DNA from 3 places in the Ruegeria sp. O6 genome. Region 3 is predicted to be linked to each of the others. Evidence: riboswitches for the same ligand, from Rfam matches in the RefSeq annotation. Region 3 holds a riboswitch; each other region holds the start of a gene.

Evidence for each region. A riboswitch is a leader RNA that binds a small molecule or an ion and turns the genes downstream of it on or off. The one in region 3 is predicted to bind cobalamin.
Region 1: another riboswitch for cobalamin. It lies ahead of ACR0DY_RS10395 (ABC transporter substrate-binding protein); the one in region 3 lies ahead of ACR0DY_RS19075 (DUF4198 domain-containing protein).
Region 2: another riboswitch for cobalamin. It lies ahead of ACR0DY_RS14460 (DUF1636 family protein); the one in region 3 lies ahead of ACR0DY_RS19075 (DUF4198 domain-containing protein).

The regions. Positions count from the first base shown of each region.
Region 1 is NZ_JBQERM010000006.1:162,661-167,687, reverse strand. Features, by position in the region: gene ACR0DY_RS10410 (SH3 domain-containing protein) at 169-630, shown strand; gene ACR0DY_RS10405 (NADPH:quinone reductase) at 742-1,731, shown strand; tRNA gene ACR0DY_RS10400 (tRNA-Gln) at 1,822-1,896, shown strand; cobalamin riboswitch at 2,058-2,250, shown strand; gene ACR0DY_RS10395 (ABC transporter substrate-binding protein) at 2,404-3,408, shown strand; gene ACR0DY_RS10390 (FecCD family ABC transporter permease) at 3,423-4,454, shown strand; partial or broken gene ACR0DY_RS10385 (ABC transporter ATP-binding protein) at 4,451-4,960, shown strand.
Region 2 is NZ_JBQERM010000011.1:68,700-73,726, forward strand. Features, by position in the region: gene cobN (cobaltochelatase subunit CobN) at 1-1,024, opposite strand, end outside; gene cobW (cobalamin biosynthesis protein CobW) at 1,028-2,083, opposite strand; gene ACR0DY_RS14460 (DUF1636 family protein) at 2,088-2,462, opposite strand; cobalamin riboswitch at 2,557-2,761, opposite strand; gene ACR0DY_RS14465 (NAD(P)-dependent oxidoreductase) at 2,864-3,859, shown strand; tRNA gene ACR0DY_RS14470 (tRNA-Cys) at 4,038-4,111, opposite strand; gene ACR0DY_RS14475 (protein-L-isoaspartate O-methyltransferase family protein) at 4,336-4,989, shown strand.
Region 3 is NZ_JBQERM010000023.1:14,622-19,648, forward strand. Features, by position in the region: gene cbiQ (cobalt ECF transporter T component CbiQ) at 1-14, opposite strand, end outside; gene ACR0DY_RS19065 (cobalt ABC transporter permease) at 14-577, opposite strand; gene cbiM (cobalt transporter CbiM) at 574-1,185, opposite strand; gene ACR0DY_RS19075 (DUF4198 domain-containing protein) at 1,192-1,977, opposite strand; cobalamin riboswitch at 2,110-2,308, opposite strand; gene ACR0DY_RS19080 (ROK family transcriptional regulator) at 2,430-3,620, opposite strand; gene ACR0DY_RS19085 (substrate-binding domain-containing protein) at 3,810-4,829, shown strand; gene ACR0DY_RS19090 (ABC transporter permease) at 4,937-5,027, shown strand, end outside.

The sequences.
Region 1 (5,027 bases), on a different contig from region 3:
GCGCGCCATGGCATCGTGGCGCAGGATAAGGCGGGGCACAAGAACCCCAATGGCATTGTGTCGACCTTTTTTCAAAACCGGATCAACAGGCATAAGAGCGGGCAGTCAGTGAGTGGTATTCGACCGGTAAAACGCCGATCTCTGGCGGTAGTTTCCGTATTTCTGGTCATGTTCGGTGTCTGTGCCGCACATGCCGAAGTCAAACGCGGATCGGTCACCAACCTGCCCCTGCCCCGATATGTGTCGATGAAGGCAGCCGAAGGGAACGTGCGGCGCGGACCATCCCTAACCCACCGAATCGATTGGGTATTCAAAAGGCGTGGCATGCCGCTGCAGGTCACTGCCGAATACGGCAACTGGCGCAAGGTCCAAGACCGCGACGGCGCGGGTGGCTGGGTTCACTATGCCTTGTTGTCTGGCGTCCGAACGGTGCTGATCGAATCCGAGATGCTGCCTGTTTATGCCCGCCCCGACCCGACCTCGCCCGTGAATGCCCATTTCGAGACCGGAGTGGTGGCGCGCCTTGGAGCCTGTTCGCTGGACTGGTGCAGGATCACCGCCGGCGGATACCGTGGCTGGACACTGAAATCGAACCTTTGGGGCGTCGATTCTTCCGAAATTCGGGAATAGGCGAAAGACAATTTCCGGTATCCGCGGTTGCGCATCGCCCCGAAAAAGCGCGACAAGCTGTTTGAGTTACCGGCCCAATCGCCGCTTAACTCGACCTAAACGGAGGACCCTATGCGCGCAGTCACCTATTCAGCCTTCGGAGACGCTGTCGATGTCTTGCGCATACAGGATATTCCCCCAGTTCCGCCTGGACCGGGTGAAGTCACGGTCGAGTTGTCTTATTCCGGCGTAAATCCCTCGGACGTCAAGGCCCGCGCGGGAACCCGACCGGGTGTCACAGAACCTCCGTTTCCGCTGATCGTTCCGCACAGCGACGGGGCTGGAGTCATCACAGCGGTTGGCGATGGCGTACCCGCGACGCGGATTGGTCAGCGCGTGTGGATTTGGAACGGGCAATGGCAACGCGCGTTCGGTACAGCTGCCAGCCACATCACCCTGCCTGAATCTCAGGCTGTAGAACTGCCCGAGACGGTGTCACTTGAAACCGGAGCGATTCTTGGAATTCCGGGCCTTACCGCAAGCCACGCAGTGTTCTCGGGCGGCACGCCGCGCGGGCAAACCATTTTGATCCATGGTGGGGCGGGTACTGTCGGGTATCTGGCTGTCCAGCTTGCCAAATGGGCCGGAGCCAATGTGATCGCAACGGCCAGCACCCGCAGCTTTGACCGGGTCAAGGCAGCCGGTGCAGATGTCGTTCTCGACTACTCCGGTGAACACCTTTCGGATCAGATTCTCGACGCAAATGATGGACGTACAATTGGTCGAATCGTCGATGTCGAATTTGGACAGAACCTTGACACCAACATTGCCGTCATCGCCGAGAACGGCCGTATCAACGCATATGGATCTGCCCGGAATATGACACCTGTCTTTCCCTTTGGACCCATGATGTTCAAGGCCGTGACACTCGAGGCAGTCCTGATCTACCTGCTGCCCGCAGATTTGCGCGCCGCCGCAATAGAGACTCTACACAAGGCACTGGCTGATGGCGCATTGATCTGCCCCGTACATAAGGTCTTTACACTGGAAGAATGCGCTGCCGCCCATGCGATGGTACAGGAAGGCAACCGTACCGGAGCGGTGTTGATCGACACCAAATGAGGGGCCTTCAAAAAAAATTTACGGCGCTCGCTTTTTTTGCAAAACGCTCTTGAACCCTGCCATCAACAATCGTAGATAGCCGCTCACCGTTGGGGTGTAGCCAAGTGGTAAGGCAGCGGTTTTTGGTACCGTGTATCGTAGGTTCGAATCCTACCACCCCAGCCATGATTTTCCCTAATATCACACACTATGAATCTGGGTCCGGATTTTGGCGCGTTCTCAGCGGCTTTTCTGATATCAGCGCCATGTTGAGACGCGCAGGTGCATGCTCTTGCGAGAAAATAGGAAAGACCCCGGAGTTTTTTCTTGCCGCAGGGTAAGTGTTAAGGTACCCGCGTTTTACCGGTCCCGATGTGGCTAAGAGGGAATCCGAGGTGCCTTTTGGTGCCAACCGGAACTGCCCCCGCAACTGTAGGCGGCGAGCGCTGTCCATTTCCGTCACTGGGCCATTTTGGTCTGGGAAGACAGGACAGACAAAGACCCGTCAGTCAGGAGACCTGCCGGTATGAAACCGAAACACGCCGGGCGGGGTTGTCCGGGGAGGTTGCCGAAGAAACGCGCCGGGCGGTCTATTTTCTACCCTGCGCTCACGGCAGGCAGTAAAGCGCCTGTTGCTTCGGTAAATGCCCATTCACCCGTTCTCTGGTCATTGACACATGGAGATCGATTGTCATGTTTCTACGCACTGGCCTGTTTGGCCTTTCCTTGCTGGCTACCAGCGCTGCCGCCGAAGGAAACTTTCCCCTTTCTATCGAAAACTGCGGTCACTCGGTCACGTTTGACGCGCCAGTGACGTCGTCAGTCACGGTCGGCCAGGCCGCGACCGAGGTGCTTTATGCGCTGGGTCTGGGCGAGCAGGTTCTTGGAACTTCGGTCTGGTTCAACGAGGTGCTGCCTGAATATGCCGAGGTGAATGCCAAGGTAGAGCGTCTGGCGGACAATGATCCCAGCTTTGAAAGCGTTGTTGCCAAGCGGCCGGGACTGGTCGCAGCGCAATATGAATGGCATGTCGGACCCGAGGGCATCGTCGCCACGCGTGAGCAATTTCACGAACTGGGCATTCCAACGTACGTAATGCCTGCAGATTGCATCGGCAAAGACAATACGGTCGGCGGCGATGGCACCCGCCTGCAAGCGTTCTCGACCGATACGCTGTATCAGGGTATCGAAGAACTGGCGGCAGCCTTTGATGTATCCGAACGCGGCACGGACCTGGTTGCCGAGTACAAGGCCCGCGAAGCCGCAGCCGTCGCCAAGGCGCAAACCGTGAAGCTGGACGATGTGTCAGCCGTATTCTGGTTTTCCTCTCCCGAAATGGAAAGCGACCCGTTTGTGGCCGGACAGAAAGGCGCACCGGGATACATGATGAGTAAATTGGGTATCCGCAACGTCGTCGAGACGGATGAAGAATGGCCAACAGTGGGCTGGGAAACCATTGCCAAAGCCAATCCGACGGTGATTGTTATCGCCAAGATGGACCGCCGTCGCTTTGCTGCGGACGACTACCTGAAAAAGCTGGAGTTCCTGCGCACTGATCTGGTGACCAGCCAGATGGATGCGGTCAAAAATGACCGGATCGTCATTATGGATGCGCAGGCCATGGACGCCACCATCCGCGCAATCCCGGCGCTGGAGGATCTGGCCGAGAAGCTGGATACCATCGGAAACAACCTGTGAACGAGGTCGCCGCAATTTTACGGCAGGGTTTCAAGGCTGCGTGCCTTACCGTGCCATTGTTGATTGCGGCGGTTCTTGCGGGCGCGATGATCGGGGAAACCTCTCTGTCGCCCGATTTGGTTCTCTCCGTTCTGGCCAACAAGCTGGCCGGAGTGGACTTTCCTGTAGACCCAATTGATCAGGGTATTATCTGGAGCTACCGGATTCCTCGCGCTCTGGTCGCTGCGTCCTGCGGTGCCGGTCTGGCTGTCGCAGGGGTCGTGTTGCAGGCTTTGCTGCGCAACCCGTTGGCCGACCCTTACATTTTGGGCATTTCTGCCGGGGCCTCGACGGGTGCCGTGGCTGTAACCATCGCTGGTTTGGGTGGGGGGGCCTTGTCGCTGTCTTTTGGCGCGTTCAATGGCGCGCTTTTGGCTTTTGGTTTTGTCGCGTTGCTGGCCCGAGCCGCTGGCGCAGGGGGCGGACGGGCTGCGACGGCACAGATCGTCCTGGCGGGAATTGCCGGGTCTCAGTTGTTCAATGCGCTGACGGCCTTCATCATCGCCAAATCCGCCAATGCCGATCAGGCGCGCGGGATCATGTTCTGGCTGATGGGAAACCTCAGCGGCGTGCGCTGGCCGGATGTGTATCTGGCCATTCCGGTGGCCCTTGTCGGTTGGCTCATTTGCCGCTTTCACGCCAGAGCACTGGACGCCTTTATTTTCGGCTCTGATTCAGCGGCCTCGCTGGGCATATCGGTACGTCGGGTGCAGGCAACCCTGATCTTTGCGACCGCACTTACAACAGCTGTCATGGTTTCTATCGTCGGATCCATTGGCTTTGTCGGGCTGGTCATCCCTCATGCTGCCCGGTTCCTTGTGGGACCGGGGCATCGCAGGCTTATCCCAACCGCCGCCTTGATCGGAGCGGTCTTCCTGATCGGCGCAGATATCGTGTCGCGCATCATCATCCCGGGTCAGGTTCTGCCGATTGGGGTGGTCACCGCCCTGATCGGTGCGCCTGCCTTTGCCGTAATTCTGGTGCGCGGCCAGAGGAGCGCCCGATGAAGATCGAGGCGAAAAACCTGACATATTCCGTTCGCGGCAAGACTTTGCTGTCAGACGTATCCTTTGTCGTGGAGCCCGGCGAAACACTTGCTTTGGTCGGACCTAACGGTTCAGGGAAATCAACGCTGATGCGCCTGCTGGCGGGGTTGGTACGTCCGGTTTCAGGAAAAGTCGTCATAGCGGGTCATCCCGTTTCGCATTTGTCGCGCAGACAAATTGCCCAACGGATTGCCATCGTTGAACAACAGGCTGATACGGCCGAACGCGTGACTGCACGATCCGTGGTCGAACTGGGCCGCACGCCCTGGCTGTCGGCCTTACGGCCGTGGCGCGCCGAGGACACCTGGCAAGTCGACAAAGCCCTGCAAACCGTGGAAATGGCCGATATGGCACACAGAGAATGGGCGACATTGTCGGGAGGAGAGCGCCAGCGACTGCACATCGCACGCGCTTTGGCTCAGCAACCGGGACTCTTGCTTTTGGACGAACCGACCAACCATCTGGACATTCATCACCAACTGTCGATCCTGAACTGTGTTCGAATTCTAAAAGTGACGACAGTGATGGCGCTGC
Region 2 (5,027 bases), on a different contig from region 3:
AATGCGGATCGCGCTTGCCCGGTTCTTTGAAAGAGACAACGCCTGCCGATATTCGCCCGTCCACTTCGGGCAATACCACATGCATGGCGAGGTCGGCGGGTGACAGGCCGCGTTCGGCCTCCGCCCAGGCCTTGCGTCGCGAGGTGGCGAGAGCGACCTGAAACACCGGCACATCCGCTGCGTCCAGAGGCGACGTGCCGGACGCGCCCTTGCCCGAGAATGAAGTGGCGTTGATGATCGCCGACGGTCGCAAGGCGACGACCTGTTCCCTGAGCCAGTCGGCAGCGGCTGGGGTCTTGAGCGACGGGGCAAACAGACCCACCGCCTGAAGCCCGCGGGCGCGCAGGCTGCGGATCAGGGCCGCGACCGGGGCGGTGTCTGCGGATGTCAGATACGCGCGATAAAAGGTGACAAGGATGCGTTTCGTATCGTTCTGGAATGCGGAACCCACCGGGACGACACCCTGATCTGGACACCACGCACCGCATTCGGGCAGGGTTTTCGCGCCCATCACTGGCCCGGCATAAAGCCCTGCTGCCAAGGCCATCTGGGCCAATGCGGCCTGCGCGGCGACTTCGCCGCCGGTGTCACACAGATGTGCCAGCCGCCGCAGGGTCGAGAGGGGCAGGGTCGAATACTCATCCAACCGAGTGTCTTCACGCCCATCCGCCGGTAAAACGGCTAACGCGATGCCTTTGGCTTGCGCCAGTGCCAGAACCTGTTGCAGCCCGTAAGACCAATAGGGCACGCCACCTATCAGACGGATCAGGATGCCCTTTGCGCCCTCAAGTGTCTGTTCGACATAGGTATCGACGGACAGAGGGTGCTTCAGCGCCGCAAGATTGGCCAGCCGCATCGTGGGCATCCGCCCCTCAGGCCCGCCGCCGCGATGCCAGCCCGCCGCGAAAGCGCCCAGGTCACTGTCGGAAAAGGACAGCACAACCAGATCACCCGGGCTTTGGCCCAGATCGGTTGGGGTCTCGGTTTCCTCGAGCCCGTGGCTTTCGCGAAAGACGACGTGCATGACTTACTCGGCAACCTCGGTCACACCCACGAGGATATCACGGATTTCGGCTTCTTTGATGTCGTCATGCTCGGCAATCACGACCAGGCGCGAGCGGCGCTCTTCACCGGGCTCCCACGGGCGGTCGTATTGGTGACGAACCCGCGCGCCGACAGCCTGAACCAGCAGGCGCATCGGTTTGCCAGCGACGGCGGCATAGCCTTTGACGCGCAGGATATTCAGCTCAGTCGCAAGACGTTCGATTCTGGCTACCAGTTCCGCAGGGTCGGTCTGTTCCGGCAACTCGACGATGATGCTTTCGAAATCGTCATGCTCATGATCGTGATGGCCATCGTGATGTGACGGGCGGGCGTCCATGTCATCTTCGGCGGCAGCCTCAAGGCCAAGCACGACACGTACGTCGACGACACCCTCGGCGACCTCGACAACGGGAAGCGGCCGCGGTGCCTCGGCGGCGATGATCTGTTTGGCTTTCGCGACACCTTCGGGACCTGCTAGATCGGGCTTGGTCAGCAGGATGATATCCGCGCACGAGATTTGATCTTCGAACACCTCGGACAAGGGTGTTTCGTGATCGATCGAGTCATCAGCCAGCCGTTGGGCATCCACCGCTTCAACGTTCGGAGCAAAGCGACCGGCGGCCACAGCCTCGGCATCGGCCAGCGCAATCACGCCATCAACGGTGATTTTCGAACGGATATCAGGCCAATCAAATGCTTTCAGCAGCGGTTTGGGTAGTGCAAGGCCGGATGTTTCGATCAGGATGTGATCCGGGCGCGGTTCCAGCGCCATCAGCGCCTCGATGGTCGGGATGAAGTCATCGGCCACGGTGCAGCAAATGCAGCCGTTTGCCAGTTCCATGATGTTTTCCGCAGGGCAATCCGGTATCGCGCAGGATTTCAGAATGTCGCCATCAACACCCACATCGCCAAACTCGTTAACAACAATCGCAAGACGCTTTCCCTGCGGGTTCTGCATCAGATGGCGCACCAGCGTGGTTTTGCCCGAGCCCAGAAAGCCGGTGATCACGGTGACGGGAAGTTTTTCTAGGTTCGACATGATCTCAGCCTCCAATCGGGGGAATGCGCGAGGCGCAGTTTTTGCGGAAATGTTCAGGACGGTCGCGCCACTTCACCAGACCATCGTCTGTGGCCAGATACTTGGTCACACCATCGATGATGACATCGACGTGATCGACTTCGTTCAGGTTCTCGTAAACAAAGGTCCAGCGATCCGGCCCGCCCCGAAGAACGATGGAACAGCCCTGATCGCAGTTCGAAAGGCATTCGACAGGTTTCAGAATGATGCCATCTGGCAGGGCAGCCTGTTCCAAGGCCTTGTGCAACAATGTGCCGGGACGCTCAGCATCATCCTCGAAGGGCAGACCCCGGCGGCAAGTCGTGCAGACCAGTAATTCTACCGGTGCGGTCTCGGTCATGTCTCTCATCCCCCCAAATCCTCTTCGCGGGGGACGGGGTTTCATGCGGGCACCACGTCTGCACATGGACCCGACACCGGAACACCCCGCCCGGTTTCAACTTCGGGTGTTGGCAGGTCTCCCGGCTTGCGGATGCCAGAGCGGTTGCTCTGTCGGATGTCCCGCCTTCCCGGCACAGGCCAGTGGCATTGGGCATCCTCTCCGGTCACGGTCGCGGGGGCGGCTGCGTTTGGCGGATGAACCGTTGACGCATTCCCTTTTCATCGGCTGTTGCCGACACCAACGTCCGGGACATGCGGCACCGCCGACCCGCTTGTCAAGCGGTTCGCGCGCAACAAATAAGCCAAGGTGAAAAAAGCGACCTGTAGGCGTCGTTCGGCGGCATGAAGTGCGTGTTCGGTATGTGGTCGCATGACGGGAAAACGACGAACTTGGAGATGCGTCATATGAAAGTGGGATTTATCGGTCTGGGTAACGTTGGCGGCAAGCTTTCGGGATCCCTTTTGCGCAATGGCATTGACCTGACTGTGCATGACCTGAACGCAGATCTGGTGGCCGAATTTGTCGCCAAAGGCGCAAAGGCGGCAGAAGGGCCCGCCCAGCTGATGCGCGATTGCGATGCGGTGATCACCTGTCTGCCGTCTCCGGCAGCATCGGACGCAGTCATGAAGGAGATGTTGCCCGAAGTGGGCCCCGGCAAGATCTGGATGGAGATGTCGACCACAGACGAAGCCGAAGTCAAACGCCTCGGTGCCGAAGTCATTTCACGCGGCGGTGCAGCTGTGGATTGCCCGGTTTCTGGCGGGTGCCACCGTGCCGCGACGGGCAATATCTCGATCTTTGCGGGCTGTGACCGGGAAACGTTTGAACGAATTCTGCCGTTCCTGACGACAATGGGCCGCCGGGTTTTGCACACCGGCGAGCTGGGCTCGGCCTCGGTGCTGAAAGTGATGACCAACTATCTTGCCACTGCCAACCTGATTACCTGCGCCGAAGCACTGGTTACAGCAAAGGCTGCGGGGATGGATCTGAACACGACCTATGAGGCGATCAAAATCTCGTCCGGCACATCCTTCGTGCACGAAACCGAAAGTCAGGTCATCCTGAACGGGTCGCGCGATATTTCCTTCACCATGGATCTGGTGAAGAAGGATATCGGTTTGTTTCAGGAGGTCGCCGACCGCGCCGGGGTGCCGCTGGAAATAAACCCGGTGATGATCAACATCTTTAACGATGGTATCGCACGATATGGCGAACGCGAGCTTTCACCAAATATTATCAAACGGCTGGAAGAGGCAACCGGCCTGGATATCACCGCCCCGGGCTTTCCAGCCGAAATGACGGATGATGAACCGGAAGAGCCGGGATACGAGGTTGTGCCACAAGGGCGCGCCTGAGGGTAGGGCAAACACCAGACTACATCGCGCCCCGTGAACGAGCAGGGGTAGGCAGGTGTTCCGAAAAAACACGCCATATCTGGCCCGCAGTTCGACAGAATCGCGGGCCATGAACGTCTGAAAATACCAAGCGTCACACGCGCATACTGCGGGGCCAAGTCAGCGATTTGGATGTAGTTGGAGGCGAGTACCGGAATCGAACCGGTGTACACGGATTTGCAATCCGCTGCGTCACCACTCCGCCAACTCGCCTTTTCAAGTAAAATCAAATACTTGCTGTGGTGTGACTGGGTTTTTAACAGCTTTCCTCTGGGGCGTCCAGTGGATTGCGCGCGAAATTGCCGGCAAGATCGAAATTTGCCGAAGTCCACGCCCAAGGAGTTGATCAAGATTCAGGTTGCGGCAACAGGGGCGTTGCTGGAAGGTTCAGGATATGGCACAAGCCGGACATCTTTGGGAATGAGACGAGATATCCAATGACTGACTTCGCAGCCCGGCGCCGCACAATGGTTGATACACAGATCCGCCCCTCTGACGTCACCAAGTTCCCGATCATTGAGGCGATGCTGAGTGTTCCGCGGGAAAGCTTCGTGCCCGATTCTCAACGCGAGGCGGCCTATGTGGACGGCCTGATTGATCTGGGGGACGGGCGCAGCATGTTGGAGCCGCGGACCCTGGCTAAAATGCTGGACGCGCTGAACATATCCAAGGATGAGATGGTCCTCGATATCGCTCCGGCAATGGGGTATTCCACGGCTGTCACCGCGCGGATGGCTGAGTTGGTTGTGGGTGTTGAATGCGACGAAACCCTTGCAGCCGAGGCGCAAAACCTCTTGGCCGAAGCTGACGTGCACAACGCCATCATCCACGTTGGCGCGCTGGAACAGGGTGTGGCGGAACACGGCCCCTATGATGCGATCATGGTGCAGGGCGGTGTCGAGCAGGTGCCCGATGCCCTGTTGGATCAGCTCAAGGACCACGGTCGGATCGTGTGTCTGTTTGTCAAGGGCAACCTGGGTACCGTGCGGATCGGTCGAAAAACCGGTGGTCGCGTCAGTTGGCGTGATGTGTTCAATGCCAATGCGCCGGTTCTGGAAGGTTTTTCGGCAGAGTGTGCATTTTCGCTATAGTCCGCCGATAGATTTTTCTATCACCTTGATTAGTTGAA
Region 3 (5,027 bases):
AGAACGTGCGCCATCAGGCCGCCAGCTTGCGGCGTGCCGCAAAGTAAAAGCCCAGACCAAACAGACCGACGATATATCCGATCCCACCCAGAACAGTTTGCAGGTCATTTTGTTCGCGGTAAGCCGCTATTTCCCGACGCAGCGGGCGCAGCTCATCCCGCACGGCCCTGGCAATGACCTGTTGTTGTTCATCGCTGAGCACCGCCGCTGTCTGGGCAGGTGCGTTTGTCGGCGCGGTGTCGGGTTCCGCTTCAACGCCCATGATCCGGGCGACATCCGCAGCGGGCATGGTGACCTCGGCCACATGCCCGGCACCAAGGTTTGCAAAGAAAGTATGGGCCACCGGCGCGTTTGGCGTGTAGATAAAGAACCCGTCTGCATCTGTTACGATACGGCCCAGCTCGGCTCCGTCCGGGCCGTTGACGATGACCTCGGCCCCGCTTGCCATGTCACCATTGGAAAAGCCGATTTCGCCTTCGATGGCGTCACCGGATTCAAACACTCCGGCTATGACCTTATGCGCCAAGGCAGGTGCGGGTGCGCAGCACAGCGCCAGAATGATCGCCAGGTACCTCACGCGGCCGCTCCTTTGACAAACAGCTCGGGCTTGACCTTGCGCGCCAGCAAAACCGCGAACCCGGTCAGGATCGCCTCAATCGCCATGACAGGAATATGTGCAAAGAAAACAAGCTTGGCCGCTGGCAGGAATGCATCCCCGGACAAGGCCAGTGAAAACGCAACCATGCCGGTTGTAGCGGCGATGGCAAAGGCACCGCCGACCCCGCCCCATATCGCACCTTGCAGAGGTGAGCCATGGGCGATCAGGCGGCCAAAGATCAGCCCGGCCAAAACCGCGGGCAACGCGATGTTCAGGGTGTTGATCCCCAATACCGTCAACCCGCCAAAGCCAAAGAAGACGGCCTGCAGCAAAAGCCCGACGAACAGGGCCGGGAATGCGGCCCAGCCCAACAAAAGCCCGGCCATTCCGTTGAGGATCAGATGCACTGACGAAGGGCCAATCGGCACATGAATCAGCGATGCCACGAAAAAGCTGGCAGACAGCACTCCCGCAGTGGGGATGCGATCAAGATCCAGCGACCTGAGGCCCATGGCAATTCCACCCGCAGCAGCGACTGCACCGCCGATCACGACAGGGTTGGACAAGGCTCCGTCAACGATGTGCATCTACGGTTACTCCAAATCCCAGGCGCGGATCCAGATCACCGCGTCCTGGCTGAGTTCTTTGCCGTTGTGTTCGGTCACGGGACCGGCGCCGAGTGCGGCAAATCCCCAATATCCGGCTTTTGGAACGCCGAACGTGAAATACCCGTTATCATCCGAAATTGCGACCAATGCACCACCCGGCATCGGCGAGACCGACGGGGCGGAAGCGGCCGCGCTTTCCATGTCCGGTTCTGCGGCCATGTACTCGATCTCGATCTCGGCACCCGCAACCGGTTGGCCTTCGGCCATAACCCGACCTGTAAACGTCGAACCCGCGATGATGTTGGTTGGTTTGTTGAGCGGGATGATCTCAACCGGCAAGCCCACCGGGTTCATCCAGTCGGTCGGCAGTTCGTTGCGGTTCAGGAATGCCTTGGCAATCTGCTGGATATAGATATTCTCGGATTCCTCGTAATAGGGCTGGGGAACAGTCACCAGCACATAGTCGCCCGACCGTTTGACGGGAACATAACCCTTGAATGCCGCGCCTTCGTTTTCGCCACCGGTGAAACGCACGGGTTCCAGGGTATCCAGCAGGTCGGTTTTCTGACCGTTGTGGATCACGTAGAATTCCTGCGGCTTGTCCAGATCCATAACGTGCCCGTTCGAGAACGGATGCCAAAAGATCAGCTTGACCGGAACATTCCCCGGTGCGTCGATCATGGTGTCAGCGGTGTATTCCAGCAGGAAATGAGCATTTGCCATCGCTGGAAGCGCTATCGCCACAGCGGCTGCGGAAAGCAGCTTGGTCATCAATAGTCGTCCTTGTCCCATCGTACCAACCCCGGTACGAGATGCGTTTTGACTGCGGGGATGTCCAAGCTAAGCTGCTTTTTCAAGCATCCTGCTCCGACGCACATCCCGTCGCCGATTAGGAGTGCCCTTGTCAAAGGCACATGTCCGGCAGGTATCCTGACTTGCGGGTCAAAGCGTTGGGCTGGCCTTCCCGGATTAACACCAGTGGCACTTCAGCCCTGCTCGCCGCTTACAGTTGCGGGTGCAGTTGCGGAATTGGGCCAAAGCCCGCACCGCATTCCCTATTGATTCCAGAGCACGCCCCGGAACCGGACATGCCGAGCGGCTTGCCAGACTTCTTCGGCATCCGTCAACGATCAATTGCGCTGGCTGTCAAAAAGTTTAGCGGGCGATGCCCTTTTTCCGACGGATCCGCTTTGGATGCAGGTCAGGGTTTTTCGGGAATGAACCTACCCTTCGAGCAGGTATCTTTCCGACAATGGCAAACTGGCCGCCCCCAATGAGCGGGCATCCGGGCCTGCCGTCCCCACCTGCACCAAGGGCCGTTCAAGCCCGGTCAGGTTCATGTCTGATAGCTTGACCTCGACCAATTCCACCAGCCGCGCCTTGATGCCTGTGGGCATCCAGCCATCAATCTTGACAGATTCGAAGTCGATCAGGCTGCAAGACGAGACGATGGCATGTGCGATCCCGTGCGCCGCCTGTTTCAACCAGTTCTCAAGGTGGGTTTCCGGTATGTCCCAATGCTGTGTCGTTTCCCAGATTGAGCCGGCTGTTTCGGCATTCCCACCAACTGCGCGCTCCAGCACATAAAGACTGGCGACATCTATCAATGGTTTTACTCCGCCTGCGTCGTCCGGCACAGGCAATGGACCAAGCGCACCGGCATTTCCCCGCCCCGAAAAGATGGAGCCGTTCAGAACCACTCCACCCCCGATGAAGAAGCCGACATAGAAATACAGGAAATCTCGTGGACCTTCCGCAGGGCCAAAGACCAGCTCGGCACCGCAGGCGGCCGTTGCGTCGTTCTGCAGGAATACCGGCAAGTCATAGCTTGCGGCCAGCGCGCCTTTCAGGTCCGCGTCACGCCACGGATCCATTTTCTCCTGCGGAACCTGCAATGTCTGCGCCCAGTCCCAAAGGTAGAACGGCATCGCAATCCCAAGACCCGCGATCCGGCTGCGCGCCTCGGGCGACAGTGACGCCATCACTTTGTCGAGGCTTTCTTTGGAAAAGCTCAATGTCGCCTCGGGTGTCGGAAAATCATAAGTCCGCCGCTCACGGTGCCTGACATTGCCAAGGAAATCCGTCAGCACCAATTCGGTACTGCGCCGCCCGACTTTGAGCCCAAAGAAATAAGCGCCATCCGGGTTCAGGCGCATGGGAACCGAGGGCTGTCCGACTTTTCCCCGGATCGGTTCGCCCCGCAGAAGCAGCCCATCGGTTTCCAACTGGCGCATGATGACCGAGACCGTCTGCGCCGACAGCCCGGTCATCCGCGCGATTTCAGATTTTGCGAGGGCCTGATGGCGCCGGACCAGTGACAGGACAAGCCGTTCATTTCGGGCCCGCATTCCACTTTGGTTGGTGCCGCGCATATCTGGCTCGCGTACGCCAGTGGTATTGTCCAAAGAGTTCATTGCAGACACGGCCATCCCCTTCATGACGACAATGTTGAAACCCTTCCTTTCTGTCAATAATAATTAAGAGTGATTTATTTATTGACTCGAAATTCGAATCTTGTGATGGTTTTCACGTTCGATCGGGCCGGTTTTCGCCTGATCAGACGTATGCCCGGACGGGCATTGGGAAAACTGGGAGGACTACCGATGAAACTTGCGAAACTTGCAGGCGCTACGGCGCTGGCGGTTACGGCCATGGCAAGCAGTGCAATGGCCGAAGGTGAAACCGTTTGCCTGATCACCAAGACGGATACCAACCCTTTCTTTGTCAAAATGAGAGAGGGTGCGACCGCTAAAGCCGAAGAGCTTGGCATGACGCTGAAGGCCTTTGCCGGCAAAGTCGACGGCGACCACGAAACTCAGGTTCAGGCCATCGAAACCTGCATTCTGGATGGCGCAAAGGGTATCCTGCTGACCGCGTCGGATACGTCGTCCATCGTTCCGGCGGTGCAGCAGGCCCGCGATGCCGGGCTGCTGGTGATTGCGCTGGACACCCCGCTTGAGCCCATCGACTCGGCCGACGCGACCTTTGCCACCGACAATTTCCTTGCGGGGCTTCTGATCGGACAATGGGCAAAAGCCACTCTGGGAGATGCGGCAAACGACGCCAAAATCGCCACGTTGGACCTTGCGGTCAGCCAGCCCACTGTGGATGTGCTTCGCAATCAGGGGTTCCTGCAGGGGTTCGGTGTTGATCTGGCCGATCCGAACGTGATTGGCGATGAAGACGACCCGCGTCTTGTTGGCAGCGATGTCACCGCTGGCAACGAAGAAGGCGGCCGCCGCGCGATGGAGAACCTGCTGGCCAAAGACCCGATGATCAACGTGGTGCATACCATCAACGAACCGGCGGCAGCGGGTGCTTACGAGGCGCTCAAGGCTATCGGGCGCGAAAATGACGTGCTGATCGTTTCCGTCGATGGCGGCTGCCCCGGCGTGCAGAACGTGGCGGACGGGGTCATCGGCGCAACATCCCAGCAATACCCGCTGCTGATGGCATCGCTGGGCGTTGAGGCTGTCAAGAAATGGGCGGACGAAGGGACGAAACCCGAGAACACACCCGGTAAGGACTTTTTTGACACTGGCGTGGCGCTTGTGACGGATAAGGCCGCCGACGGCGTCGAGTCCATCTCGGTTCAGGAAGGCATGGACCTCTGCTGGGGTTAAGCTGAACGTGTGGAAGGCCGCTGCGCGGCCTTCCACTTATCAAAACCACCCACACGCCCGAAACCTTGCTAAAGTCGTCATAAACCTGACGCTTTGGGGGAAGTTCCATGTCCGATTCTTCACGACAAGCCGACGATTTCGAAACCGCCGCAAAGGGCAGCCCAGAGCAAGTTGCCGAATTTGACGATCACCAACGCG